Oharaeibacter diazotrophicus: one gene and its partner. The protein of the gene in region 1 interacts with the protein of each later gene in a pairwise test. Links are inferred from orthologs where the notes say so. Each region holds a gene or a part of one and is shown on either strand. Other genes may lie near its edges.

The links.
Region 2: the proteins of rho (region 1) and hfq interact in binary tests that used the Escherichia coli proteins (3 or more experiments, as listed by UniProt). The link is inferred for Oharaeibacter diazotrophicus from one-to-one orthologs.

Annotation. Positions count from the first base shown.
Region 1 is NZ_SNXY01000008.1:523,924-538,610, forward strand. What follows is about bases 3,313-6,225. They hold rho (transcription termination factor Rho), read left to right. Parts: upstream 3,313-4,092; coding sequence 4,093-5,358; downstream 5,359-6,225. Other genes in these bases: hemE (uroporphyrinogen decarboxylase), read left to right, coding at 3,313-3,369; hemJ (protoporphyrinogen oxidase HemJ), read left to right, coding at 3,362-3,793; mnmE (tRNA uridine-5-carboxymethylaminomethyl(34) synthesis GTPase MnmE), read left to right, coding at 5,578-6,225. Also shown: EDD54_RS14700 (shikimate dehydrogenase), read right to left, coding at 1-253; EDD54_RS14705 (Maf-like protein), read right to left, coding at 250-843; EDD54_RS14710 (pyruvate, water dikinase regulatory protein), read right to left, coding at 894-1,748; more of hemE, read left to right, coding at 2,287-3,312; more of mnmE, read left to right, coding at 6,226-6,897; tRNA uridine-5-carboxymethylaminomethyl(34) synthesis enzyme MnmG, read left to right, coding at 7,105-8,979; 16S rRNA (guanine(527)-N(7))-methyltransferase RsmG, read left to right, coding at 8,982-9,632; EDD54_RS14745 (ParA family protein), read left to right, coding at 9,676-10,512; EDD54_RS14750 (ParB/RepB/Spo0J family partition protein), read left to right, coding at 10,533-11,420; holA (DNA polymerase III subunit delta), read right to left, coding at 11,569-12,612; LPS assembly lipoprotein LptE, read right to left, coding at 12,625-13,167; leuS (leucine--tRNA ligase), read right to left, coding at 13,154-14,687. UniProt on the Escherichia coli protein: Facilitates transcription termination by a mechanism that involves Rho binding to the nascent RNA, activation of Rho's RNA-dependent ATPase activity, and release of the mRNA from the DNA template.
Region 2 is NZ_SNXY01000006.1:609,478-623,994, reverse strand. What follows is about bases 3,467-6,209. They hold hfq (RNA chaperone Hfq), read left to right. Parts: upstream 3,467-4,588; coding sequence 4,589-4,831; downstream 4,832-6,209. Other genes in these bases: hflX (GTPase HflX), read left to right, coding at 4,999-6,209; EDD54_RS03085 (D-amino-acid transaminase), read left to right, coding at 3,547-4,410. Outside these bases: proS (proline--tRNA ligase), read left to right, coding at 1-863; EDD54_RS03100 (lipoprotein-releasing ABC transporter permease subunit), read left to right, coding at 929-2,215; EDD54_RS03095 (ABC transporter ATP-binding protein), read left to right, coding at 2,217-2,924; EDD54_RS03090 (hypothetical protein), read right to left, coding at 2,976-3,329; more of hflX, read left to right, coding at 6,210-6,327; EDD54_RS03070 (GcvT family protein), read right to left, coding at 6,753-9,227; EDD54_RS03065 (ester cyclase), read left to right, coding at 9,410-9,796; EDD54_RS03060 (LysE family translocator), read left to right, coding at 9,880-10,506; EDD54_RS03055 (L,D-transpeptidase), read left to right, coding at 10,649-11,386; glgC (glucose-1-phosphate adenylyltransferase), read left to right, coding at 11,616-12,878; EDD54_RS03045 (DUF1398 domain-containing protein), read right to left, coding at 12,936-13,337; EDD54_RS03040 (MarR family winged helix-turn-helix transcriptional regulator), read right to left, coding at 13,366-13,770; glycogen synthase GlgA, read left to right, coding at 14,027-14,517. UniProt on the Escherichia coli protein: RNA chaperone that binds small regulatory RNA (sRNAs) and mRNAs to facilitate mRNA translational regulation in response to envelope stress, environmental stress and changes in metabolite concentrations.

The DNA of each region.
Region 1 (14,687 bases):
CCGCGCCGAGCCGGGCGGCGACCGGATCGAGGTTGCATGCGTGCGCTGCCGCGACCTCCTTGTAGGGGATCGTGACGTTGGCGCCGACGAGGCCGCTCGCGGCGAAGTCGGCGAAGAAGGCCTCGGCCCGGTCCGGCTCCACGGGGATGCGGTCGTAGGCGCCGTCGATGCCGTGGACGGCAAGCCAGTGGCCGTGGATCAGCGGCGAGCGCGAATGGGTGATCGGCCACCCGACGACACCGGCCTTCCTCATCGCTCGATCACTCCCTGGTCGCGCAGGAACCCGAGCAGCGGCAGCAGCGGCAGGCCGAGCACGGTGAAATGGTCGCCGTCGATCGCCTCGAACAGCTGGATGCCGAAGCCCTCGACCTGATAGGCGCCGACGCTCGACAGCGCGCGCTCGCCGACTACCGCGAGATAGTGACCGACGAAGGCCGGCGTGAAGGCGCGCATGGTGAGCGCCGCGGTCGAGACATGGCGGAACAGCACCGCGCCGTCGCGCACCACCGTCACCGCCGAATGCAGGTGGTGGGTGTTGCCGGCGAGCGCGAGCAGCTGGCGCCGCGCCGCCTCCATGTCGGCCGGCTTGTCGAAGCGGCGGTCGCCGAGCGCGAGGGTCTGGTCGGCGCCGATCACGAGATCGCCGGGTCGGCGCGCCGAGACCTCGCCGGCCTTGACCTCGGCGAGGATCGCCGCGACGTCATCGGCGCCGACACCGGAGCCGGCGATCGAGGCCTCGACGGCGCGCTCGTCGACGTCGGCGGGAACGCGCTCGAACAACAGGCCGGCGGCCGTCAGCATCGACGCCCGCGTGGCGCTGCCGGATGCGAGTACCAGTGCCATTTTCTTCGATGCTCCTCCACGCCCTCGCCGCCGCGTGTGCCCGGCGCGGTTCAGACGAAGCCCGGCCGTGTGCTGCCGACGCCGTAACGGTGTTGGTCCCACAGGGCAAGGATGGCCGCGGCGGTTTCCTCGATCGAGCGGCGGGTGACGTCGATCATCGGCCAGCCGTGTTCGCCGCACAGCCGGCGCGAATAGGCGATCTCCTGGGCGATCGCGGTCTTGTCGACGTAGGGCGTGTCCTGGTCGGCGGCGTTGATCGACAGCAGCCGGTTCTGGCGGATGTGCATGATCCGCTCCGGCGAGGCGATCAGGCCGACCACCAGCGGCCGTTCCGCCTTGAGGAGCCGGTCCGGCACCGGGATACCCGGCACCAGCGGCAGGTTGGTGGTGCGCACACCGCGGTTGGCGAGATAGATGCTGGTCGGCGTCTTGGAGGTGCGGCTGATGCCGACGAGGACGATGTCGGCGTCCTCGATGTTCTCCGGCAGCTGGCCGTCGTCGTGCATCAGCGAGAAGTTCAGCGCGTCGATGCGCTTGAAATAGTCGGCGTCGAGGGCGTGCTGGGCGCCGGCCTTACCCGTCGCCGGCAGGTTCAGGTAGGACCGCATCAGGTCGACCACCGGGTCCAGCACGTTGACGCAGGGCACGTTGGCCTCGCGGCAAGCGGTCTCCAGCCGGTCGGCGATCTCGCGGTCGATCAGCGTGTAGAGCACGATGCCCGGGGCGGCCTCGATGTCGGCGATGACGCGGTCGAGGTGCCGGGGCGAGCGGACCAGCGGATAGACGTGCTCGATCGGGGCGATGTTCTCGTAGCGTGCCGCTGCGGCACGGCCGACGGTGAGCAGCGTCTCGCCGGTGGAATCGGAAACGAGGTGCAGATGGAAGTAGATCTGGCCGCGCTTCATGACGTTCCTTCCCGCGCCCCGCCGGATCCGATCGACCGGCCCGGCACGCCCGAGTGTGCCGCAGACGGCGAGCGAGGGCGAGGGGCGATCGCCGGCCGGAATCATCCTTTGGACTCAATCGGCGACGAGGCTTGTCCACAAAGCCGTCCCGGGCCCGACTCGATTCGGGGACGAACCGACGTCGGCGCGGCCCCTGCCGGAGCGCCCCCGCGCGGCGTCCACCACCGTCCACATCGGGCCCCGACGGGGAAGCCGCCCGGCGGGTCCGTGAATCGTGGGGAACCCCGTCGTCGACGCTTCACGATCCCCTGCCGACCGCCGCCGAATTCACAGATGCGGTTCCGAAACGATCGCGGACTCCGGGCGCAGACGCGGGTTTTCCCCGCGGAAGCCCGTCGTCGCCGTCACGGTCTCCCGACCGGGCAATGCGGCGTCCGCGAATCGGGAGCGATTGTGGAGGGCGGCGGATCCCTGCTATCCAGCGCCTAGAAGAAACAGAAAATCTCTCTTCGAGACTCTTCTCTATTGGAGTGGCGCGGTGGACAGCGGATCGCCCGGAACCCCGACCTCGCAGCCCGGCGCCCGGAAGGTGGTCCGGGTGCTCTCCGGCGAGAGGCTGTGGCCGCCGCCGATCTGGATGATGCGCCAGGCCGGCCGGTACCTGCCCGAGTACCGTGCCACCCGCGCCGAGGCCGGCGGCTTCCTCGAGCTCTGCTACACCCCGCGTCTCGCCACCGAGGTGACGCTGCAGCCGATCCGCCGCTTCGGCTTCGACGCGGCGATCCTGTTCTCCGACATCCTGGTGGTGCCGCAGGCGCTCGGCCAGAAGCTCTGGTTCGCCGAAGGGGAGGGGCCCAGGCTCGAGACCTTCGATCTCGCCGCCCTACCGCTCGTCGATCCCGCGACGGCGATCGGCCGGCTCGCGCCGGTGTTCGAAGCGGTCGCCTCGATCCGCGCCGGGCTTCCCGCGGAGACGACGCTGCTCGGCTTCTGCGGTGCGCCCTGGACGGTGGCGACCTACATGATCGCCGGCCGCGGCACCGACGACCAGGGCCCGGCCCGGCGGGCCGCCCAGACCGATCCGGCGGCGGTGCAGCGGCTGATCGACCTCCTGGTCGAGACCTCGATCGGCTATCTCGCCGCGCAGGTCGAGGCCGGCGCCGACGCGGTGCAGATCTTCGACACCTGGGGCGGCAACCTCGACGACGCCGACTTCGAGCGCTTCGCGGTCGAGCCGGTGCGGCGGATCGTCGAGGGCCTGCGCGGCCGTGGGATCGGCGTGCCGGTGATCGGCTTCCCGAAGGGCGCCGGCGCGCGGCTGCCGGCCTACGTGGCACGGACCGACGTCTCGGCGGTCGGGCTCGATTGGCAGGCCTCGCTCGGCTTCGTGCGCGACCACGTCCAGCCGCTGGCACCGGTGCAGGGCAATCTCGACCCCTTGCGCCTCGTCACCGGCGGGGCCGGTCTCGACGCCGCCATCGACCGCATCCTCGGAACGCTCGGCGCCGGACCGCTGGTGTTCAACCTCGGCCACGGCATCACGCCGGACGGGCGGATCGACAACGTCACGCGCATGATCGAGCGGGTCCGCGGCGCCGGGGAGGTTCGAGACCATGGGTGATCCCTATTCCTGGCTGAAGGTCGGTCACATCGTGTCGGTGGTGGCGTGGATGGCCGCGCTGTTCTACCTGCCGCGGCTCTACGTCTATCACGCCGGCGCCACGCCGGGATCCGAGCTCTCCGAGACGCTGAAGGTGATGGAGCGCCGGCTCTACAAGGCGATCATGACGCCGGCGATGATCTCGACCTGGGTATTTGGCCTCGCCCTGGTCTGGACCCTCGGGGCGTGGACCGAGGGCTGGTTCCACGCCAAGGCGCTGCTCGTGCTGATCCTCAGCGGCTTCCACGGAGCCTGCGGGCGCTGGCAGAAGGACTTCGCCGCCGACGCCAACACGAGACCGCACCGCTTCTACCGGATCGCCAACGAGGTGCCGACGCTGCTCCTGGTCGCGATCGTGATCCTGGTCGTGCTGAAGCCGTTCTGAACGGCCGCGGCCATACGAAATCACCGACTCTTGCCGGCGGGCGACGAAGCCTCTATATGGTCGCTCGTCCAGTAACGCCGCGGGCACGGCGTCCGGCGCTCTCCCCGGGTGCATCGAGACGCCAAGGCGACCGGTCGACCTCCCCGGTCGACGGTCGGAGCGGTCGGGGGCTTTTCCACTCCCCCCCGTCCCTGCCGCCTCCTCGAGAGACCCGCGCGCTTCCGAACTCGCCTTCCCGCCTTCGACGTCGGCCCCGCCCGTCGAGCTTCCGCCGACCTATACCGAGAGTGTCCCCGTCCATGTCGGAGATGAAACTCCAGGACCTCAAGAAGAAGACCCCGACCGAGCTGCTCGCCTTCGCGGAGGAGCTGGAGGTTGAGAACGCCTCGACGATGCGCAAGCAGGAACTGCTGTTCGCCATCCTCAAGCAGCTGGCCGCCAGCGAAGTCGACATCATCGGCGAGGGCGTCGTCGAGGTGCTCCAGGACGGCTTCGGCTTCCTGCGTTCGCCGGACGCCAACTACCTGCCCGGCCCGGACGACATCTACATCTCGCCGTCGCAGATCCGCCGCTTCTCGCTGCGCACCGGCGATACCGTCGAGGGCGAGATCCGCAGTCCCAAGGAAGGCGAGCGCTATTTCGCGCTCCTCAAGGTCAACACCGTCAATTTCGAGGATCCGGAGAAGGCGCGCCACAAGGTGCACTTCGACAACCTCACCCCGCTCTATCCGGACGAGCGCTTCCGCATGGAGGTCGAGGGGCAGCCGGGCAAGGACTTCTCGGCCCGCATCATCGACATCGTCTCGCCGCTCGGCAAGGGCCAGCGCGCGCTGATCGTGGCGCCGCCGCGCACCGGCAAGACGGTGCTGCTGCAGAACATCGCGCACTCGATCACGACGAACCATCCCGAGTGCTACCTGATCGTCCTCCTGATCGACGAGCGCCCGGAAGAGGTGACCGACATGCAGCGCTCCGTGCGCGGCGAGGTGGTTTCCTCCACCTTCGACGAGCCGGCGGTGCGCCACGTCCAGGTCGCCGAGATGGTGATCGAAAAGGCCAAGCGCCTCGTCGAGCACGGCCGCGACGTCGTCATCCTGCTCGATTCGATCACCCGCCTCGGCCGCGCCTACAACACGGTCGTTCCCTCCTCGGGCAAGGTGCTCACCGGCGGCGTCGACGCCAACGCGCTGCAGCGGCCGAAGCGCTTCTTCGGTGCGGCGCGCAACATCGAGCAGGGCGGCTCGCTGACCATCATCGCCACCGCGCTGATCGACACCGGCAGCCGCATGGACGAGGTGATCTTCGAGGAGTTCAAGGGTACCGGCAATTCCGAGGTCATCCTCGACCGCAAGATCTCCGACAAGCGCGTGTTCCCGGCGATCGACATCCAGCGCTCCGGCACCCGCAAGGAGGACCTCCTGGTCCCGCCGGACAAGCTCAAGAAGACCTTCGTGCTGCGCCGCATCCTCAACCCGATGGGCACCACGGACGCGATCGAGTTCCTGCTCGACAAGCTGCGCCAGACCCGCACGAACAGCGATTTCTTCGATTCCATGAACACCTGAGCCGGCCCGGGCCGGATTCACGTGAAACAGTCGAACGGCCGCCGGATCCACTCCGGCGGCCGTTTCTGTTTCACGTGAATCATTTCCCTATCGACGATCGATTCGTCCACGATCCTGATGTGCGATCCGAAGCCGGCGGAATGGTCCGCCGGGACTTGACCGCGCGCGGCTTCCGTCCGACGACGTCGCCGTCCCGCGCCCCTCATCGGAGCTTCCGACATGGACACGATCTTCGCCCTGTCGAGCGGGGCTCTGCCGGCCGGTGTAGCGGTCGTCCGCGTCAGCGGGCCCGTGACCGCCTCGGTCGTCGCGGCGCTGGCGGGCAGTACTCCGGAACCGCGTCGGGCCGTCCTGCGCACTCTACGCCATCCCGACGGCGAGCCGATCGACCGAGGTCTGGTCACCTGGTTTCCCGGGCCCGCGAGCTTCACCGGCGAGGACTGTGCGGAATTCGCGGTCCATGGCGGCCGGGCGGTGGTCGCGGCACTGCTCGCCGCGATCGCGGCGCTGCCGGGCACCCGTCCCGCCGAGGCCGGCGAGTTCACCCGCCGCGCCTTCGAGAACGGCCGCATCGACCTCACCGCCGTCGAAGGCCTCGCGGACCTGATCGCGGCGGAGACCGAGACCCAGCGCCGTCAGGCGCTCCGCCTCGCGGACGGTGCCCTGGCCCGTCGTGCGGAAGGATGGCGATCGGCCCTGATCGACGCGCGGGCGATGCTCGAAGCGGAACTCGACTTCGCCGAGGAGGACGACGTGCCTGATGCGGCCGGCGCATCGGTGGTGACGGAGTCGATTCGGATCCGCGACGACATCGCCGCCGTGCTGGCGACGGCCGCTCTGGGCGAACGGGTCCGCGACGGTTTCGAGGTGGCGCTGATGGGCCCGCCCAACGCCGGCAAGTCGAGCCTCCTCAACGCGCTCGCCGGCCGTCCCGCCGCGATCGTCACGGACATTCCCGGCACGACGCGCGACCCGATCGAGATCCGGCTCGATCTCGATGGCGTCGCCGTGACGCTGGTGGACACCGCCGGCCTGCGCGAGGGCGCCGAGGCGGTCGAGGCGGAAGGCATCCGTCGCGCGCGCGACCGGGGCAGGGCGGCGGATCTGGTGATCTGGCTCGACGAGGACGGGATGGCCGCGCCGGACGATCTCGGTGATGGCATCGAAGTGGTCCCGGTCCGGAGCAAGGGCGATCGATTCGGATCCGATCCGCGGCCACCCGTCCAACGCGGAGACTTTCCGACCGTGGTCTCGGTGGTGACGGGGGAGGGGATCGAAGCGCTGGTGGCGGCGATCGCCGCGCGGGCGGGCGACCGAGCGGGCGGCGAGCCGGCGCTGGTGGCGCACGCCCGTCAGCGCCACCACCTCGCGGAAGCCGTCGCTGCCCTCGCGCCGCTCGGCGACGCACACGCACTCGCGCCGGAGGTGGTTGCGGACATGTTGCGCCGGGCGGGCGATCACCTCGGTCGGCTGACCGGACGGATCGACGTCGAGGACGTGCTCGGTCGGATCTTCTCGACTTTCTGCATCGGCAAGTGACGCTCGGCGGATCGGGAAGCCCGCCGGTCCCGAACGCGGTTGCGGGTCTCCCGGTCACATCGAAACCGAAACGATCCGCCGTACACCGCGTTTCACGTGAAACACTCCACAGGCTGTGGATCGAATCGGAAGCGGTTCGGCCCGGCGTCTTTGACGGATTCGGCCGATTGCCGTAGACACGGAGCGGTCTTCAGCGGATTTCGGGACATGCGGGACGGATACGACGTCATCGTCATCGGCGGCGGTCACGCGGGCGTCGAGGCGGCGCACGCGGCTTGGCGCGTGGGCGCACGCACGGCGCTGGTGACCCACCGCTTCGACACCATCGGCGTGATGTCGTGCAATCCGGCGATCGGCGGCCTCGGCAAGGGTCACCTGGTCCGCGAAGTCGACGCGCTCGACGGCCTGATGGGGCGGGTTGCCGACGCCGCCGGCATCCAGTTCCGTCTCCTCAATCGGCGCAAGGGTCCGGCGGTGCAGGGGCCGCGCGCGCAGGCCGACCGTTCGCTCTACCGCGCCGCCATGCAGTCCGAGATCCGTGCCGCGGTCGGCCTGCAGGTGATCGAGGGCGAGGCCGACGATCTCGAGATCGCCGACGGTCGAGTCGCCGCCGTGACGATGGTCGACGGACGGCGCTTGACCGCCGGCGCCGTGGTGCTGACGACCGGCACCTTCCTGACCGGCCTGATCCACATCGGCGAGCGTCGGATCCCGGCCGGTCGGGTCGGCGAAGCGCCGGCGCTCGGGCTGTCGCGGACGCTGGCGCGGATCGGCGTGGCGCTCGGGCGGTTGAAGACCGGGACGCCGCCGCGGCTCGACGGCCGCACCATCGCCTGGGAGGGGCTCGAGGCCCAGCCCGGCGACGACGATCCGGTACCGTTCTCGACGATGACCACGGCTATCACGACGCCGCAGGTGGCCTGCCACATCACCCGGACCACCGAGGCGACCCACCGGGTCATCCGCGACAACATCCACCGCTCGCCGATGTACTCCGGCCAGATCGAAAGCCGGGGGCCGCGCTATTGCCCGTCGATCGAGGACAAGATCGTCCGTTTCGGCGACCGCGACGGTCACCAGATCTTCCTCGAGCCGGAGGGACTCGACACGGCCGTGGTCTATCCCAACGGCATCTCGACCTCGCTGCCGGAGGACGTGCAGGCCGCGCTGATCGCGTCGATCCCGGGGCTCGAGCAGGCCCGGATCCTTCAGCCGGGCTACGCCATCGAATACGACCACGTCGATCCGCGCGAGCTGGCGCCGACCCTGGAAGTGAAGCGGCTGGCCGGCCTGTTCCTCGCGGGTCAGATCAACGGCACCACCGGTTACGAGGAGGCCGCGGCGCAGGGTGTGCTCGCCGGCCTGAATGCGGCCCGCCGCGCCGGCGGATTGGACACGGTCGTGTTCGACCGGGCGAGCAGCTATCTCGGCGTCATGGTCGACGATCTCGTCACCAAGGGCATCGCCGAGCCCTACCGCATGTTCACCTCGCGGGCGGAGTACCGGCTGACCCTACGTGCCGACAACGCCGACCAGCGTCTGACCGCGCGTGGCGTCGCGCTCGGCGTGGTCGGCCAGGGCCGGGCCGCGTCCTTCGCTGCGAAGGCCGAGGCGTTGGAGGCGGGAAGGGCGCTGCTGCGGGCGAACAGCCTGACCCCGACCGAGGCGGCCCGGCACGGACTCGTCCTCAACCGCGACGGCCAGCGCCGTAGCGCCTACGACCTGCTCGCCCACGCCGACGTCGACATCGCCCGTCTCGCTGGGATCTGGCCCGAGCTCGGCGGCATGGCGCCGACGGTCGCGGCGGCGCTCGAGACCGAGGCGCATTACGCGGTCTACCTGCCGCGCCAGGAGGCCGACATCGCCGCCTTCCGCAAGGACGAGGGCTTGGCGATTCCGGCCGCGTTCGACTATGCCGCCGTCGCCGGACTCTCCAACGAGGTGCGCCAGAAGCTGGAACGGATCCGTCCGGCGACCCTCGGTCAGGCCGGTCGGATCGAGGGCGTCACACCGGCGGCGTTGACGCTGCTGCTGGCGCATCTGAAGCGCGGCCACGGCCGCCCGACCGCGGGGGCGGCGTGATCATGGCAAAGCCGTTGACCGAAGGCCCCGAGGCGGTCGAGGCGGTGTGGCCGCTGACGGCGGCCGCGCGCGAGCGGCTGACGCGCTACGTCGCGCTACTGGCGAGCTGGCAGGCGGCCAAGAATCTCGTCGCGCCGTCGACGCTGCCGGTCGTGTGGTCGCGCCACGTCGCCGACAGCGCGCAGGCCCTCGCCGCTGTTCCGGACGCGAAACGCTGGCTCGACATCGGATCGGGCGCGGGCTTTCCCGGACTCGTCACCGCGAGCCTGCTCGCCGAGACGCCCGGCGCCAAGGTGACCCTGGTCGAGGCCAACGGTCGCAAGGTCGCTTTCCTGCGGACGGTGATTCGCGAGCTCGGGTTGCCGGCGACGGTGCTGGCGGAGCGGATCGAACGGCTCGCCGGGTCCGCGGGCGCCGGTATCGGCCCGGTCGACGCGGTGTCGGCGCGGGCGCTCGCCCCGCTCGGCGCTCTCTATGGCTATGCGGCGCCCTGGCTCACCACGGGTAGTGTGGGTGTTTTCCACAAAGGCCAAGATTTTGGGTCGGAGGTTAACGAGACCTCTCAATCCTGGACCGCCGATCTGGTAGAACGGCAGAGCAGGATCGATCCGGGTGGACGCATCGTCGTGGTTCGCGACCTCAAGCCCCGATGAGCCCTCCGCTCCCAATTCTCCCCGCCCGAGGGGTACACGCGCGATGACAAGCCTTCCCGAACGCCCCCGCGTCCTCGCCCTCGCCAACCAGAAGGGCGGGGTCGGCAAGACGACGACCGCGATCAACCTCGGCACCGCGCTCGCGGCCATCGGCGAGGAGGTGCTGATCGTCGACCTCGACCCGCAGGGCAACGCCTCCACCGGCCTCGGCATCGACCGCCGGTCGCGCTCGATCTCGACCTACGACGTACTCGTCGGCGAGGCCCGGATCGACGACGCCCTGGTCGAAACCGCCGTGCCGCGGCTCACCGTGGCGCCGTCGACGCTCGACAACCTCGGTGTCGAACTCGAGATCGCCGCCGAGAGCGACCGGGCGTTTCGGCTCCGAAACGCCATCGCCGAGCAGGCCCGCATGGCCGCGCGCGACGAGACCGGCAGGCGCAAACGTTTCACCTACGTGCTGATCGACTGCCCGCCGTCGCTCAACCTCCTGACGGTCAACGCCATGACGGCGGCGCACTCGATCCTGGTACCGCTGCAGTGCGAGTTCTTCGCGCTCGAGGGTCTGTCGCAGCTGTTGCAGACGGTCGAGCAGGTCCGCAAGACGCTGAACCCGGCGCTGACCATCCACGGCATCGTGCTCACCATGTACGACAGCCGCAACAACCTGTCGGGACAGGTGGTGCAGGACGTCCGCGCCCACATGGGCGAGAAGGTCTACGACACCATCATCCCGCGCAACGTGCGTGTCTCCGAGGCGCCGTCCTACGGCAAGCCGGCGCTGCTCTACGATCTCAAGTGCACGGGCAGTCAGGCCTACCTGAAGCTTGCCTCCGAGATCATCCAGCGCGAACGGCGTCTGCGCGACGAGGCGGCCTGAGGTCGGGAAGGAAGCGACGAATGAGCAGCGTGACGGACGAGAGCGGGCGGCGGCGGCTCGGCCGCGGACTGGCGGCCCTGATCGGCGACGCGGCCAACGAATTCGAGGTGGTCGAGCGCGTGCGTGGCGTGCGCAAGGTCGCGATCGACATGATCGCGGCCAACCCGCGCAACCCGCGCCGGATCTTCCGCGAGGAGGAGCTCGACGAGCTGGCGTCGTCGATCCGACAGCGTGGCGTGCTGCAGCCGATCGTGGTGCGGCCCGCGCCGAGCGGCGGTCCGGGCTACGAGCTGGTCGCCGGCGAGCGGCGCTGGCGCGCGGCGCAGAAGGCCGGCACGCACGAGATCCCGGTGGTGATCCAGGAGCTCTCCGACAAGGAGGCGCTCGAGATCGCGATCATCGAGAACGTCCAGCGCCAGGACCTCAACCCGCTCGAAGAGGCCTACGGCTACGAGCAGCTGATCAGCGAGTTCGAGTATACCCAGCAGGATCTCGCCCAGGTCATCGGCAAGAGCCGCAGCCACGTCGCCAACACGCTGCGCCTGCTCAAGCTGCCGGAACCGGTGAAGCAGTATCTCAACGACGGTGCGCTGACCGCCGGCCATGCCCGCGCGCTCGTGGTCGCGCCGGATCCCTCGACACTCGCCCGCAAGATCGTCGAGGAGGGGCTGACGGTGCGCTCGGCCGAGGCGCTCGCCCAAGCGGTGGTCGCCGAGCCCAAGGGGCGCGCCAAGACGCCGAAGCCGGAGAAGGACGCCGACACCAAGGCGCTCGAGAAGCAGCTTTCCGACGCCCTCGGCCTCGCGGTGGAGATCTCCCACAAGCCGAGCGGTGCCGGCGAACTGAAGATCCGCTACGCCTCGCTCGACCAGCTCGACGAGATCGTTCGCCGCCTCGCCGGGCATTGAACCGGGCTCCGGGACGCCCCGGAGCCTGGACGGATTCGGATCCGGATCGATTCCGCCCTGAAACGACCATGGACGGCGCCGAAGTCGATTCGGCGCCGTTTTTCTTGTCGGGTCGATGGAGTCGGGGGCGAAACGCCGGCGGCCCTCGTCAGCGGCGCGTCCTGATCGCCTGCTCGGCGACGCGGCCGATGGTGACCAGCGCGTCGGCGACGATCTGGCGGGACAGCGCCGGATTGAGGCGGGCGTCGCGGACGGTGTCGGCGAGCAGCTGTCCGGCCTTCTCGAGCCGGATTGCCGACCACGCGCCGAGCGCCAGGGTCATCTTGTCCTTGCGCTTGTAGAAAACCGGGGGACGCATGCCGTCGACGACGTCGGCGGGACGGCGTCCACCGTCGACGGCGCCGCGGGCCTCGTCGAGGCTCTGGAAGAAGCGCAGCGCGGAAAGGGCGAGGGTGCCAGGATCCATGCCGTCGGTCCAGGCGCGCCCGAGCGCCAGCGACAGGCCGGGAAGGTCGCCGACGGCGGCGGCATCGACCACGTCATCGAAGGCGACCGAGGCGCTGTCGCCGATCGTGGCGGCGACGTCGTCGACGCCGATGCGGCCCTTGCCGTGGGCGTAGAGGCAGAGCTTGCGCACCTCGGCGCGCGAGATCAGACGGTCGCCGCCGAGCTGGGCGACCAGCATGGCGCGGGCGTCGGGCGCGACCGAGAGCCCGGACGCCGCCGCCTCCTCGTCGACGAGCCGGCCGATCGCGGCGGCATCGTCGGCGTAGCAGGGGATGGCATAGGCGCCGCGTTCGCGCTCGAACAGGGTGCGGATCGGATTGGTTTTCTTGAGGTCGCCGGCGTCGAGGACGAAGGTGGTCTCGGGCGGCGGCGACTTGATCAGCGGCGTCAGGATGCCGGCGAGCGAGGGCCGGCTGCCGGCGTCGCGGACCAGGATGGCACGGCGGCCGCCGAACATCGAGACCGCGTAGGCCTCGTCGGGCAGTCGATTCGGATCCGAAGCGACCTGCGCGGCCTCGAGGCGGATCAGCGAGAACGGATCGGCCGGGTCGGCGGCGGCGGCGGCGAGCTTCTCGGCGCGTTCGGCGACGAGCCCGGCGTCGGGCCCGTAGACCAGGTAGAACGAAACCTCGGCCGGCGGGCGGGCGACGACGCGATCGGCGTCCTGGGCCTTGACCGCGACCATGCCGGCCGATCCTCAGTTGGTACCGGCGAGCGCGCCGGCGAGACGGAGGCGGATCTCCTGCGCGATGGTCTTGGCGGCGCGGTCCTCGGCGTCGCGCTGGGCGCGCAGGTTGGCGAAGCGCTGGGACGAGAAGTCGTAGGTGACGGTGTCGTAGGTGGTGCCGTGGGCGACGACGCGACCGGTGACGTTCTCGGTCAGGGTGTAGCTGACGGTGATCGCGACGAGGTTGGAGGTCGGCACCTCCTCGCGCTCCTGGATGTTCAGCTCGGTCTTCTGCTGGGTGACGATGAGCTTCAGCGTGTAGACCGGGTCGGCGAGGGCCGCACCGCCGCGCAGCGCGAAGATCAGCTCGTTCATCAGCGACTGGCCGAAGCGGTCGGTCTGCCGCTCGATCGCGATGCGGCCGAGCGCCTCGACGGTGCCGACCTCGGTCCCGCCGGGCGTGGAGCGCTCGGCGTAGAGCGGGCGGACCTGGCAGCCGCCGAGGAGCGCCGCCCCGGCGAGAGCGAGGGCGGCGAGGGCGGCGCGGCGGGTGCGACGGTCAGGCGACGACATTGACGATCCTCTGCGGCACCACGATCACCTTCTTCGGCGCCTTGCCGTCGAGCGCCTTGACCACCGCGTCGAGCGCCAGCGCCGCGGCTTCCACCGCGGCGGCGTCGGCGGTGCGCGGCACGGTGACGTCCGCGCGCTTCTTGCCGTTGACCTGGACCGGCAGGGTGATCTCGTCCTCGACCAGCAGCGCCCGGTCGGCCACCGGCCAGGACGCGGTGGCGACGAGGCCGTCGTGGCCGATGAGGTTCCAGCACTCCTCGGCGAGATGCGGCGTCATCGGCGCCATCACCTGGACGAGGACGGTCACGGCCTCCTTCAGGGCCGCGGCGGCGGCCGGGTCGGCGGCGATGCCGGCGCGGTCGTTGGCGACGGCGGAGCCGAGCACGTTGACCAGCTCGTAGATCTTGGCGAGCGCCACGTTGAAGCGCAGGCCCTCGAGGTTCTCCTCGACGGCGGCGAGCGCCTTGTGGGCGGCCTTGCGCAGGGCGGTCGAGCGCTCGGTGGCGGGCGCCGTCGCGTCGGGGCCGGCGTCGGCGACGAGGTCGACGGCGTCGCCGACGAGGCGCCAGACGCGCTGCAGGAAGCGCGCGGTGCCCTGGGCGCCGGCGTCGGTCCACTCGACGTCGCGCTCGGGCGGGGAGTCCGACAGCATGAACCAGCGCGCGGTGTCTGCGCCGTAGCTCTCGATGATGTCGTTGGGGTCGACGACGTTCTTCTTCGACTTCGACATCTTCTCGATCGGGCCGATCGTCACCGGCTCGCCGGTGGCGGCGAGCACGGCGCGGCGGCCGCCGGCGTCGACATCGACGCGGACCTCGGCCGGCGACACCCAGGCGCCGTCCGGCGCCTTGTAGGTCTCGTGCACCACCATGCCCTGGGTGAACAGGCCGCGGAACGGCTCGTCGAGGGAGAGATGGCCGGCCTTTTTCATCGCGCGGGTGAAGAAGCGCGAGTAGAGCAGATGCAGGATCGCGTGCTCGATGCCGCCGATGTACTGGTCGACCGGCAGCCAGGCGTCGGCGACCTCGGGGATGGTCGGGGCGTCGGCGTCGGGGGCGGTGAAGCGGGCGAAGTACCAGGAGCTGTCGACGAAGGTGTCCATGGTGTCCGTCTCGCGGCGCGCCGGACGGCCGCAGGTCGGACAGTCGACGTTCCGCCACGTCGGGTGGCGGTCGAGCGGGTTGCCGGGCCGGTCGAACTCGACGTCGTCGGGCAGGGCGACCGGCAGGTCCTTCGCCGGCACCGGCACGACGCCGCAGGACTCGCAGTGGATCACCGGGATCGGGCAGCCCCAGTAGCGCTGGCGCGAGATGCCCCAGTCGCGCAGACGGAAGTTCACCTGACGCTTGGCCTGTGGGGCGCCGTCGATCTCGACCGCCTCGAGCCGGCGGGCGACCTCGTCCTTGGCGGCGGGCACGGCCATGCCGTCGAGGAAGGACGAGTTGAACAGCCGGCCGTCGCCGGTGAAGGCTTCGTCGCCGACCGTGAAGGCGGTGGGATCGGCGCCTTCGGGCAGCACC
Region 2 (14,517 bases), on another replicon or contig:
AGTTCCTGATGAAGGACGCCTATTCCTTCGACGTCGACCGTGCCGGCGCCGAGCGCGCGTACCGCAAGATGTTCGTGGCCTACCTGCGCACCTTCGAGCGGCTCGGCCTCAAGGCGATCCCGATGCGCGCCGACACCGGCCCGATCGGCGGCGACCTCAGCCACGAGTTCATCATCCTCGCCTCCACCGGCGAGAGCGCGGTGTTCTGCGACCGCGAGCTCCTCGAGACGCCGGTGCCGGGCGCCGACGTCGACTTCGACGGCGACCTCGCCCCGATCGTCGAGAGCTTCACCAGCCGCTACGCCGCCACCGAGGAGATGCACGACGAGGCCGCCTTCGCGGCGCTGCCGGAGGACCGGCGCGTCTCGGCCCGCGGCATCGAGGTCGGCCACATCTTCTACTTCGGCACCAAGTACTCCGAGCCGATGGGCGCCAAGGTCACCGGGCCGGACGGCCAGGAGAAGCCGGTGCACATGGGCTCCTACGGCGTCGGCGTGTCGCGCCTGCTCGGCGCGCTGATCGAGGCCAGCCACGACGACGCCGGAATCGTCTGGCCGGATTCGGTCGCCCCGTTCGGCGCCGGCATCGTCAGCCTGCGCCCGGGCGACGGCGCGGTCGACGCGGCCTGCCAGTCGGCCTACGAGCAGCTCGCCGCCGCCGGCGTCGATCCGCTCTACGACGACACCGACGCCCGTCCGGGCGCCAAGTTCGCCACCGTCGACCTGATCGGCCTGCCCTGGCAGCTGATCGTCGGGCCGAAGGGCCTCGCGGAGGGCACCGTGGAACTGAAGCGCCGGGCGACCGGCGAGAAGCAGGCGGTCTCGCTCGAATCGGCGATCGCCCGCATCACCGCCAAGGCCTGACCGCGGGCCGCTCGGCCCGCCGGCGTGGCGGGCCGGTCCCGCGGGGACGGTTGGAGAGATCATCGATGAGCGCAGCGAAAGCGGGGCGGGCCTTCGCCCCCTTCGAGTGGATGCTGGCGGCCCGTTACCTGAAGTCGCAGCGAAAGGCGGGCTTCATCTCCGTCATCGCCGGCTTCTCCTTCGCCGGCATCATGCTGGGCGTCGCCACGCTCATCATCGTGATGGCGGTGATGAACGGCTTCCGCGGCCAGCTGCTCGAGAAGATCCTCGGCATCAACGGCCACATCGTCGTGCAGCCGATCGACGGCCCGCTCACCGACTACGACGCCATCGCGCAGCGGATCGCCGGCGTACCCGGCGTCACCTTGGCGATGCCCTTCGTGGAGGGCCAGGTGCTGGCGTCGGGCCCGTCCGGGTCCTACGGCACGCTGGTGCGCGGCGTCTCCGGTGCCGACCTCGGCAAGATGAAGCTGATCGCCGGCACGGTGAAGCTCGGCAGCTTCGACGGCTTCGACGACGCCCACGGCGTCGCGATCGGCCGCCGGCTCGCCGACAACCTCGGCGTCACCGTCGGCGACAAGGTCACGCTGGTGAGCCCGAAGGGCAACGTCACCGCGCTCGGCACCACGCCGCGGGTCAAGGCCTATCCGGTCACGGCGATCTTCGAGATCGGCATGTCGGAATACGACCAGACCTTCGTGTTCATGCCGATGGCCGACGCCCAGGCGTTCTTCTCCACGGCGATGCAGCCGTCGACCTCGCCGCAGGTCACCGCGATCGACGTCTTCGTGTCCGATCCCGATCAGGTCGGCACGCTGAAGGACCTCGTCACCATCGCCGCCGAGCGGCCGACGCTGGTCACCGACTGGCGCCAGCGCAACGTCACCTTCTTCTCGGCCCTCGAGGTCGAGCGGAACGTGATGTTCATGATCCTGACGCTGATCGTCTTCGTCGCCGCCCTCAACATCATCTCCGGCATGACCATGCTGGTGAAGGACAAGGGCCACGACATCGCGATCCTGCGCACCATGGGCGCGACGCGGTCGGCGATCCTGCGGATCTTCCTGATCACCGGCTCGGCGATCGGCGTCGCCGGCACGATCGCCGGCTTCGTGCTCGGGCTGATCGTCTGCCTCAACGTCGAGGAAATCAGGCGCTTCGTGTCGTGGCTCACCACTACCGAGCTGTTTTCGCCGGAGCTCTACTATCTCTCCCGCCTGCCCGCCGACATCGAGGCCGGCGAGACGATCACCGTGCTGGTGATGGCGCTGGCGTTGTCCTTCCTCGCCACGGTCTATCCCGCCTGGCGGGCGGCCCGTCTCGATCCCGTGGACGCACTGAGGTACGAGTGAGATGACCGCCGGCATCATCACGGGCGTCGAGGAACCGGTCCTCAAGCTGGTCGGGATCGAGAAGTCCTATCGCGAGGGCGACGGCGTGCTGCCGATCCTGCGGCAGGCCGACTTCTCGCTGTTCCCCGGCGAGGTCTGCGGGCTGGTGGCGCCGTCCGGCGCCGGCAAGTCGACGCTGCTGCACATCGCCGGCCTGCTCGAGCGCCCCGACACCGGCGAGGTGATCATCGGCGGGCGTTCTTGCGGCAGCCTCGACGACGGCGCCCGCACGGCGATCCGCCGCACCGAGGTCGGCTTCGTCTACCAGTTCCACCACCTGTTGCCGGAGTTCACCGCGATCGAGAACGTCGTGGTGCCGCAGATGATCGCCGGGCTCGACCGCAAGGAGGCGACCCGGCGCGGCATGGAACTCCTGTCCTACATGAAGCTCGAGCAGCGCGCCTCGCACCTGCCGGCCGAACTCTCCGGCGGCGAGCGCCAGCGCGTCGCCATCGCCCGCTCGGTCGCCAACGCACCGCGGGTGCTGTTCGCCGACGAACCCACCGGCAACCTCGACCCCAAGACCTCGCACTACGTCTTCGACGCGCTGCAGGCCCTGGTGCGCGCCACCGGCCTCTCGGCCGTCATCGCCACCCACAACCACGAACTCGCCGCCCGCATGGACCGGCGCATCACGCTGGAAGAGGGGCGGATCGTCGAGTTGGAATGAGAGAGAAGGCCGCGGCGCCCTCGGCGTCGCGGCCGGTGCGACCGCCCGCGCTTACTGGCGGTAGGCGGCGAAGGGCCCGATGATGCCGCCGCCGAGGCCGAGCATCAGGTTGGGCTTCAGCGGCGACGTCGTGGCGATCACCTCGGTGCGGCCGGTGATCGAGCCGCCGAGCACGGTGCCCGAGAGCTTGCAGGCCGACGACAGCGCCAGCTTGCCGGCGGCCGAGAAGCCGCTGCAGGTGCCGCTGGTGACGCCGGCGGTGGTGACGGTGATGGTGCAGAGCGTGCCGCTGGCGGCGGCGATCGACCACTTGCCGGCGAGGGCGGCGGTGTTGCAGGCGGCCTCGGCCGAACCGGCGGCGGCGAGCGACGCGAGCAGGACGGCGGCGGTGAGGATCTTCGACATGTCTCTTCTCCCCGTTTGGGAGCGCCTCCGACCGTGCGCCCCGGGAAACAAATTAACCGATCGGTAAACATGCGAAAGCTGGCAAATCGGACGTCCGGGACGTCACGAAGCCGTCGCCAATGTCGAGGGTGGACGCGTCGTCCGCGGCGCCCCGGCCGTGCTAGAGATGCGTCGACGACGACGCGGCCGGACCCGACCGGCGGAAGAGGGTGGTGAGATGTCCCGCATTGCCTATGTCAACGGTCGCTACGTGCCGCACCGCGACGCCGCGGTGCACGTGGAGGACCGCGGCTACCAGTTCGCCGACGGCGTCTACGAGGCCTGCGAGATCCGCGCCGGCGCCATCGTCGACCTGCGGCGCCATCTCGATCGGCTCGACCGCTCGCTCGCCGAACTGCGCATCGCCGCGCCGATGGGGCGCGGTGCGCTCGTCACGGTGATCCGCGAGACCGCGCGCCGCAACCGCGTCCGCGACGGCATCGTCTACCTCCAGGTCACCCGCGGCGTCGCCCCGCGCGACCACGCCTTTCCGCCGGCGTCGGTCCGGCCGGCGCTGGTCGTGACCTGCAAGCCGATGGACCGCGCCGCCGCCGAGCGCCGCGCCGAGACCGGCGTCGCCGTCGTCACCGTGCTGGACAACCGCTGGGACCGGGTCGACATCAAGACCGTCGGCCTCCTGCCGAACGCGCTCGCCAAGCAGGCCGCCCGCGAGGCCGGCGCCTACGAGGCGCTGTTCGTCGACGCCGACGGCAACGTCACCGAGGGCGCCTCCACCAACGCCTGGATCGTCGACCGCGACGGCCGCCTCGTCACCCGCCCGGCCGACCACGGCATCCTCCGTGGCATCACCCGCACCGTGGTGATCGAGACGGCTCGCGCGGCCGGCGTCGAGGTGGTCGAACGCAAGTTCACGGTGGCGGAGGCGAAGGCCGCGCGCGAGGTCTTCGTCACCGCCGCCTCGACCATCGTGATGCCGGTGGTGCGCATCGACGGCGCGGCCGTCGCCAACGGCGCGCCGGGCTCGGTCGCGACGCTGCTGCGCGCCCGCTTCCATGAATTCGCCGAGCGGACCCCGATCTGATCGCGACGCCGGCAACGGACCCGGCCGCGGCGAAAAATCGCCGCTCCTCGTCGGCGATCCGCGCCGGGGAGGGGTGACAACCGCGCCGTTTCGGGGTGGAATGCCCGGATGCCGGTTTGTCCGGCCGTTCGGATGAACGCCTCGAAACCAAGAACGAAGTCGAAAAGGCCGATCAAAGATGGCGGACCGAGCTCAGAATCTGCAGGACACTTTTCTCAATCACGTTCGCAAGAACAAGACGTCGCTCACGATCTTCCTGGTCAACGGGGTCAAGCTTCAGGGTGTGGTGACGTGGTTCGACAATTTCTGTGTCCTGCTGCGCCGTGACGGACATTCGCAGTTGGTCTACAAGCACGCGATCTCGACGATCATGCCGGCGCAGCCGGTCCAGTTGTTCGAGCAGGGCGACGACGCCGGCTGAGCCGGCGTGGTGATTCGGTCGGCGAACCGGGATCGGCCGACCGGATCGAGCGTTTGGATGACGGGGGCGGGTGTGCGCTTCCCACGAGAGGACGACATTTGGAACATCGCGACCCCGAAGACGTCGCCGACCGGCCGCCGCGGACGAAGGAGGCCGGCGTTTCACGCCTGAAGACCCGAACCCGCGCGCTGGTGGTGGTGCCGGAGCTGGATGAGCGCGGCCCGCGCGATCCCGACAAGGACAAGTCGCGGGCGCCGTCGCGCAGCCTCGACGCCCGCCTCGAGGAGGCGGTCGGCCTCGCGCTCGCCATCGACCTCGACGTGCGCGCCACCGTGGCGATGCGCGTCGCCACCCCGCGCCCGGCCACGCTGATGGGCACCGGCAAGGTCGAGGAGATCAAGCTCGCCGTCGCCACCGAGGAGGTCGAGCTGGTGGTGGTCGACCACGCGCTGACCCCGATCCAGCAGCGCAATCTCGAAAAGGCCTGGGCGGCCAAGGTGATCGACCGTACCGGCCTGATCCTCGAGATCTTCGGCGAGCGCGCCCGTACCCGCGAGGGTCGTCTCCAGGTCGACCTCGCCCACCTCAACTACCAGAAGTCCCGCCTGGTGCGGTCGTGGACCCACCTCGAGCGCCAGCGCGGCGGCTTCGGCTTCCTCGGCGGCCCGGGCGAGACCCAGATCGAGGCCGATCGCCGGCAGCTGCAGGAAAAGATCGCGCGGCTCGAGGAGGAACTCGAGCAGGTGCGCCGCACCCGCGACCTGCACCGCCGGCAGCGCCAGAAGACGCCGCATCCGGTCGTGGCGCTCGTCGGCTACACCAACGCCGGCAAGTCGACGCTGTTCAATCGGCTGACGTCGTCGGACGTCTTCGCCAAGGATCTGCTGTTCGCCACCCTCGATCCCACGCTCCGCAAGATCCGGCTGCCGCACGGCACCGACGCGATCCTGTCCGACACCGTCGGCTTCATCTCGAACCTGCCGACCCATCTCGTCGCCGCCTTCCGGGCGACGCTCGAGGAAGTGATCGAGGCGACGATCATCCTCCACGTCCGCGACGTCTCGCACCCGGACACCGAGGCCCAGGCCGAGGACGTCGCCTCGGTGCTGCGCCAGCTCGAGGTCGACCCGGCCGATCCGGCCCGGGTGATCGAGGTCTGGAACAAGCTCGACAAGGTCGACGAGGTGCGCCGCGACCAGCTCCTCGAGCAGGCGGCGTCGCCGGCGGCCACCGGCCAGTTGCGCTTCGCCATCTCGGCCGTGACCGGGGAGGGCCTCGACGCCCTCGTCGCAGAGGTCGAACGCCGCCTCGTCGGCGACCGTCCGACCTACGCGCTGGTCGTCGATCCCTCCGACGGCGCGGGTTTGGCCTGGCTCTACGAGCACGGCGAGGTCCTCGACCGCGACGACACCCCCGCCGACGGCCTCCACCTTGCCGTCCGCATGCCCGACAAGTTCGTCGACGCCATGCGCGCGCGCTACAAGGTGGCGGGGTAGGGCGAGGCGCCGTTCTACCCTCCCCCTCGTGGGGAGGGTCGGCGCGAAGCGCCGGGGTGGGGTGGCGCGACGCTGGCGGGAGAATGCTGCCGGGGGCGGGGGCGGGTTCTTCGCAGGGAGGCTCGAGGCCGAGCCTCTACGCTACCCCACCCCGCCGGCCTTGCGGCCGTCGACCCTCCCCACGAGGGGGAGGGTAGGCGCTGCACCGTCGCGAGTCGTTCTCTACCCTCCCCCTTGCGGGGATGGTCGGCGCGAAGCGCCGGGGTGGGGTTGGCTTCCACGGGCTCGACGTCGGCGAGCGCCGCGCGCGAGGCGCCGAAGATTTGCCGTCTCACTGACGGAGACGACCCCACCCCGCCGGCCTTCGGCCGTCGACCCTCCCCGCAAGGGGGAGGGTAGAAGTCCGAGTCCCCCCCCTCCCGACCTCACCCCTTCAGGCGGCTGCCGCTCGGGTCGTAGAGCGGATCGGCGACCACCGTCGCGGCGTGGCGGGTGCCGAGATACTCGATCTCGAAGGCCTCGCCGGGGCGGGCGAGGTCGGCCGGCAGGTAGGCGTAGGCGATGGTCTTGCCGACGGTGTAGCCGGTGTTGGCCGACGTGACGTAGGCGACCGCCTTGCCATCGCGCAGGACCGGCTCCTTGCCGAGCACGACCACGTCCGGATCGTCGAGGGTGAGGCAGGAAAGCCGCGTCGGCACGCCGGCCGCCTTCTGGGCGGCGAGAGCGGCCCGGCCCACGAAATCGCCCTTCTTGAACGACACCGACCAGCCGAGACCGGCCTCGAGCGGCGTGCGGTCGCCGTGGAGGTCGGCGCCGGCGAGGCGGTAGCCCTTCTCGATGCGCAGGCTGTCGAGGGCGCCGATACCGCAGACGACGAGGTCGTGGCCCTCGCCGGCGGCGACCAGCGCGTCCCACAGCGCCCGGCCCTGCGGGGCGGCGACGTAGAATTCGAAACCGTATTCGCCAGCGTAGGAGATCCGGAGCGCCCGGGCGCGGATCGGCCCGAAGTCGATCTCGCGGGAGCGGTAGTAGGGGAAGCCGGCGTCGGAGATGTCGTCGTCGGTGAGGCCGGCGAGGATGTCGCGCACCTTCGGGCCCCACAGGCCGATGCCGCAGAGCTCGTGGGTGAGGTTCCGGATCGAGACGTCCGCCCCGGCGAAGGCCGGGCCGGCGGCGACGCGCTCGATGTGGGCGATGTCGCTGGGGCCGGAGCCGGTGCCGGTCAGGATCAGGAAGGCGTCATCGGCGGTGCGGGTCACCACCATGTCCGAGATCACGCCGCCGCGGGTGTTGAGCATGCAGGTGTAGACCACTTGGCCGACCGGCTTGTCGACGTCGTTGGCGAGCACGTGGTTGAGCAGGCGCGCCGCGTCGGCGCCGGAGACCTCGAGCTTGGTGAAGGTCGAGACGTCGTAGAGGCCGGCGGCCTTGCGGGTGGCGATCGCCTCGGCGCCCTGGATCGGCGACCATTCGTAGGCAGCCCAACCGGTTCGCGAGGGAAGTTCGAGCGACTTGGCAAGTCCGGCGTTCGCCTCGAACCAGGCCGGGCGCTCCCAGCCGGCGACCTCCCAGAAGTGGGCGCCGTTCGCGACGTGGCGGTCGTGCATCGGCGTTGTGCGCAGGCCGCGCACCGCGGTCGGCTGCGCCAGCGGATGGATGACGTCGTAGACCTCGCGATACTGCTGGGAGCCGCGCTCCAGCACGTATTTCGGCGTGGTCTGGAACTTGGCGAAGCGGTTGACGTCGGCCTCGCGGATGTCGATGCCGGGGTCGCCCTCGACCATCCAGTGCGCCATCGAACGGCCGATGCCGGCCGAGTGGGTGATCCAGACACCCTCGCAGACCCAGAAGCCGGGCAGGTCGGCGTGCTCGCCCATCAGCGGCATGCCGTCAGGCGGGAAGGAGAAGATGCCGTTGAAGGCGTCGGCCTGCGGCACGTTGGCGAGGATCGGGAACAGGTTCAGCGAGGCCTCGTGGCACTCGACGAAGTGCTCCGGCGTGAACTCGAGGCACGACGGCATCCGCGGCGCCTTGTCGAACGGCAGCAGGTCCTCCGCGTTCACCGGCAGCGGCACGTGGCGGTAGTTGCCGATACCGAACTGGCCGAAGTGCTGGCGGAAGTAGAGCGAATGGTCCTGGGCACGGATCAGCGGCATCGCGCTCTCGATCGTGCCGCCCTGCGACAGCTCCTCGAGGATCGGCAACGGCGCGGTCTTGACGTACTGGTGCGCCATCGGCTGCAGCGCGATCGGCACGCCGGCGAGGCGGCCGATCTTCGGACCCCAGATGCCGGCGCAGCACAGCACCATCTCGGCCTCGATGCGGCCGTGGTCGGTCACCACCGCCGAAACCCGGCCGTTGGCGCGCTCGAAGCCGGTGACGGTGACGCGGCCGTGGAACTCGATGCCGGCGGCTTCCGCCGCCCGGCCCATCGCCTCGGCGGCGAGCGCCGGTCGGCCGATGCAGTCGTCGGGCACGTAGAGACCGCCGAGGATCTTCTTCGGGTCGACGATCGGGATGAACTTCTGCACCTCGGACGGCGACAGGATCTCGCCCGGGATACCCCAGCTCTGCTGCAGCCCGCGCCGGCGCTTGGCCTCCTGCAAGCGCTCCGGCGTCTCGGCGAGTTCGATGCCGCCGAGGAAGGCCGCGCCGCTGACGCCGTCCACCTCGAGGCTGGCGAAAAGGCCGATGGTGTAGCGCGCCCAGGCCGACATCACCCGCGACGAGTTGGTCTGGAACATGCCGCCGGGGGCGTGGCTGGTCGAGCCGCCGGTGCGGTAGAGCGGACCCTGGTCGATCACCACCACGTCGGTCACGCCGAGTTCGGCGAGGTGATAGGCGGTGGCCGTGCCGGCGATGCCGGCCCCGATGATGACGATGCGCGCCCGTTCCCGCATGGAAGCCTCCAAAGGCCGTTCGATCAGATCCGGACGGCAGGCTGAACCGCGCCGCTTCATCCGGCAAGCTACGGATGCGACAGCCGACGGAAGCGATGCGACAGCGGTGGCGGGAATGTTCAAGGCGTGGCAAACAGAGAGAGCGCCGGCAGGCGGGGGTCCGGCCGAGGAGGAACATCGCCATGACCGCCGCCGACCTCGCCGCCTTCTACCGCCGCTATCTCGACTGCCTGAACCGCCGCGACTGGGACGGGCTCGGCGATTTCGTCGCCGACGGGGCCCGTCACAACGGCCGGCCATTCGGGCTAGCCGGCTATCGCGCCATGCTGGAGCGCGACGTCGCGGATATCCCCGACCTCGCGTTCCGGATCGAGCTCCTCGTCGTCGAGCCGCCGCGCATCGCCGCGCGGCTCGTGTTCGACTGCACGCCCGTCGGCACGTTCCTCGGCCTGCCCGTGGACGGGCGGCGGGTGCGCTTCCACGAGAACGTGTTCTACGAGGTCGACGAGGGGCGGATCGTCGACGTGCGCTCGGTGATCGACCGGGCGGCGATCGAAGGGCAGCTCTGAGCGGCGGGCGCGACGGGTTTCCCGCCCGCGAACGCGCCGGCTCTGCCATGCTCGCCGGATCCGAATCGCCCCGGGAGGGCGCCGTGCCGCCGAACCATCAGCTCTTCGCCTTCGTCGTCGCCACGGCGGCCTTCACCCTCGTGCCCGGGCCGTCGATGCTCTATGCCGCCGCGCGCACCGTGGCGGCGGGGCGCCGGGCCGGGCTGATGGCCTCGCTCGGGCTCCACTGCGGCGGCTATGTCCACATCGTCGCCGCAGCGGCGGGACTGGCGCTGCTGCTGAAGGCGGTGCCGACGCTCTACGTCGTCGTCAAGCTCGCCGGAGCCGCCTATTTGGTCTGGATCGGCGTGGGGATGCTGTTGAACCGCGGCGGCTCCGGTGCGCCGGTGGTCGCGGTGACGAGCGCGCGGCGCGCCTTCGTGCAGAGCATCGTCGTGGAGGTGCTCAATCCGAAGACCGCGATCTTCTACGTCGCCTTCGTGCCGCAGTTCACCGATCCCACCGCGGCGGCGCCGGTGTGGATGCAGTTCGTCGTGCTCGGCGCCATCGTCAACGTCCTGTTCGGCCTCGGCGATCTCGTCGCGGTGATGCTGGCGGGACTGGTGTCGCGACGGCTCGCCGGATCGTCGCGCGTGGCGGCGTGGACGAACCGCGTCGCCGGCGCGGTCCTGGTCGGCCTCGGGCTGCGGCTCGCCGTCCAGCGCGTGTGAGGGCGGGCCGAGAAGCGTCACCATCCTGCAACAGCGTCCTCGGAAGCGGTACAATAACGGCCATGTGACCGTGGAAATACGAACTCCGGCCGAATTGGCGGCGTTGAACGGTTGGATCGCCAACCGACGACAAGGCTGAAGAATGAACGAGGACCGTATCCCGGCCACCGAGGGCTCCGCCCGGGTCACCCGCCGTTTCCTGATCGCCGCGCTGCCGCTCTCGCTCGGGGCCTGCGTCTCCGCGGGCCCGGCCGGCATGCCGATCGCCTCCGCGCTCTACGACCCGCGCCGCGACCCGAGCTACGTCGCCATGTACGGCCCCGTCCCCGACGAGCGCTTCCCGCTGCCGGCGGTCGATCTCACCAAGATCAAGGCGCCGTACCTGCGCCAGCTGGTCGACTACGACACCACCGAGGTGGCCGGCACGCTGATCGTCGATCCCGGCGAGAAGTTCCTCTACCTCGTCAACGGCGACGGCACCGCGATGCGCTACGGCGTCGGCGTCGGACGCGAGGGCTTCGGCTGGTCGGGCCGGGCGACGATCCAGCGCAAGGCGGAATGGCCGTCCTGGCACCCGCCGGTCGAGATGCAGGCACGCGACCCGAAGGCGCGCGAGTGGGCCGGCGGCATGCCCGGCGGGCTCGAGAATCCGCTCGGCGCCCGCGCGCTCTACCTCTACCAGGGTGGCCGCGACACGCTCTACCGCATCCACGGCACCAGCCAGCCGTGGACGATCGGCACCAACGTGTCGTCGGGCTGCATCCGCATGATCAACCAGGACGTCGTCGACCTCTATCGCCGGGTGCCGGCGGGAACCGAGGTGGTGGTGATGTCGGCCTCCGAGCCGGGCCCGCTGGCGAGCCTCGGCGGCATCGTCTGACCCGGCCGACTCCGACCGCCCGGAGAACGATTTCCGAAGATATTTCCGGGGCTACGGCCCCGGGTCACCGTGGAAAAATCTGGCGGCGAGGGAGCCCGGAGGGCAGACAAACGTTTCCTCCCCGATATAGTGGGCCGACCGGGCGTCGAGGAGGCGCGACGGCGGCCACAACGAATCCCGAGCCCGCGGGACTTGGCCGACGGACCGGGAGGAGGGGAGGAGCTACGACATGCGCGACGATTCGAGGACCAATCGCCGCCTCGCCCGCACGGCGATGGCCTTCGTCCTGGCCGGCGGGCGCGGCAGCCGGCTGAAGGAACTGACCGATCGGCGCGCCAAGCCGGCGGTCTACTTCGGCGGCAAGAGCCGCATCATCGACTTCGCCCTCTCCAACGCCTTGAATTCCGGCATTCGCCGCATCTCGGTGGCGACCCAGTACAAGGCGCATTCGCTGATCCGCCACCTGCAGAACGGTTGGAACTTCTTCCGGCCGGAGCGCAACGAGAGCTTCGACATCCTGCCGGCCTCGCAGCGCGTCGCCGAGGACAAGTGGTATCTCGGCACCGCCGACGCGGTGACGCAGAACATCGACATCGTCGAGAGCTACGCGCCGGACTACCTGATCATCCTGGCCGGCGACCACATCTACAAGCAGGACTACGAGCTGATGCTCGAGCAGCACGTCTCGTCCGGCGCGGACGTGACGGTCGGCTGCATCGAGGTGCCGCGCATGCAGGCGACCGGCTTCGGCGTCATGCACGTCGACGAGAACAGCCGGATCATCGACTTCGTCGAGAAGCCCGCCGATCCCCCTGCGATGCCGGGCCGGCCCGACATCGCGCTCGCCTCGATGGGCATCTACATCTTCGCCACCAAGTTCCTGTTCGACCTGCTGCGCAAGGATCAGGAGGATCCGAACTCGAGCCACGACTTCGGCAAGGACATCATTCCGCACGTCGTGAAGAACGGCAAGGCGGTCGCCCACAAGTTCTCGGACAGCTGCGTGCGCGCCAGCACCGAGGAAGAGCCCTACTGGCGCGACGTCGGCACCATCGACGCCTTCTGGGAAGCCAACATCGACCTCACCGACTTCGTCCCCAAGCTCGACCTCTACGACCGCGACTGGCCGATCTGGACCTATGCCGAGATCGTGCCGCCGGCGAAGTTCGTCCACGACGAGGACGGCCGGCGCGGCGCGGCGACGTCGTCGCTGGTGTCGGGCGCCTGCATCATCTCCGGCTCGCGGGTCGACAAGTCGCTGCTCTTCACCGGCGTGCACGTGCATTCCTATTCGGACGTCGAGCACTGCGTGATCATGCCCTACGCGGAGGTCCACCGCGGTGCGCACCTGAAGCGCTGCGTGATCGACCGCGGCGTCGTGATCCCTGCCGGGCTCGTCGTCGGCGAGGACCCCGAACTCGACGCCCGCCGCTTCCGGCGCAGCGAGGGCGGCGTCTGCCTGATCACGCAGGAGATGATCGACCGGCTCTGACCGGCTGGCGGCTCCGGAAACTTGGCGGCGGGCCGGCCGCCCGTCGCGGACCGGCCGTCAGCGCGGAAAATGCTCGACGTGGGTCTCCGCGGTCCGCCCGACGTAGAGAGCGCGGCGGCCCGTGAAGGACACGACGTAGCCGGCGCAGCCGGCCGCCACCACCTTGCGACAGAAGCCGGCGTAGGTGTAGCCGGGCGCGTTCTGTTGCGCCTCGCGAATGGCGGCCCGGACGCGCGCCGTGTCGAACATGGCGGCGACGGGTTCCTCGACCCTGAGCGAGGGCAGGGCGATGCTGTCGCCGTCCGGCAGGTAATAGGTGGCGGTGGCGCGGCGGAAGTCGACGGCATAGCTCTCGAACCCCGCCGCGGCCAGCGTCGCCACGATCTCGGGAAAGGCCATGGTGCCGTGTTCCGCCGCCTCGAGGCAGGTGCGCGCGGTGGTTTGCCGTCTCTCGTCCATGACAGGGTCCTCGTCGGTTGGGGCGGATTCAGTCGGTGGGAACGGCGGTCATGCGGCCGCGATCGGCCAGGGTGCGCAGCAGCCGCTCCAACGCCGCGCGCTCGTCGGCACCGAGGCAGCCGAAGAGTTCCGTGTCGTTGCGGTCGGCGAGCGCCGCGAGATGCGGCACGAGATCCGAGCCACGAGCCGTCAGCGCCAAGGTCTGTCTGCGGCCGTCCTCGGCGCTCGCGACGCGCACCACAAGCCCCTTCGCGATCAGGCGGTCCGCCAGACGGGTGACCGCGCCGCGCGTCAGCCCCATCTCGTCGGCGATCCGGCTGGGGGCGGTCGGTTCGCGGCCGTAGAGCGTCCGCATCAGGCACCATTCGGCCACGGTGACCCCATGCTCGGCCACCTTGGTCGCGAAGGCCTGCGAAACGTGGTTGGACACCATGCGCAGCCAGAAACCGACGTGGTCCGTGAGGGCGGAGACGGAAGGTGGGGACGACACGACGACCTCTCTGTTGACTAGGAAACTAGTCGAAGATGATTTCCTAGTCAACCATATCGAACGACTGCTTGTGGAACCGAACGCGGCGTCGCGTTTTCCCGTCGCGCAGGGGGCAGGGCACTCGCCTTCGTTCTCCGATCGAATTATCAATGCGGCAGGCCCTCCGTCGCGGTTGGCCGGGGCGGACGAGGGACTGGTCGTGCGGATATTGTTCGTCGCATCCGAGTGCTACCCGCTGATCAAGACCGGCGGCCTCGCCGACGTGGTCGGCGCGCTGCCGCTGGCGCTCGCCCGGCTCGGCTGCGACGTCCGCGTGCTGATGCCGGCCTACGCCGGCATCCTCGGCAAGCTCGCCGACGTCCGCGAGGTCTCGACCTATCCGGACCTCTTCGGCGGCCCGGGCCGCCTCGTCGAGGGGCGCACGGCCGACGGGCTCGTGGTGCTGGCGCTCGAGGCCGCTCATCTCTACGACCGGCCGGGCAACCCCTACCTCGGCCCCGACGGCCGAGACTGGCCCGACAACCTCCGCCGCTTCGCGGCCCTGTCGGCGATCGGTGCGGCGGTCGGACGCTTCGGCGTCGACGGCTTCAAGCCCGACGTCGTCCACGCCCACGACTGGCAGGCCGGGCTCGTGCCGGCCTATCTCGAGGCCGGCGGGCCGGACGGCCGGCCGGCCACCGTGTTCACGAT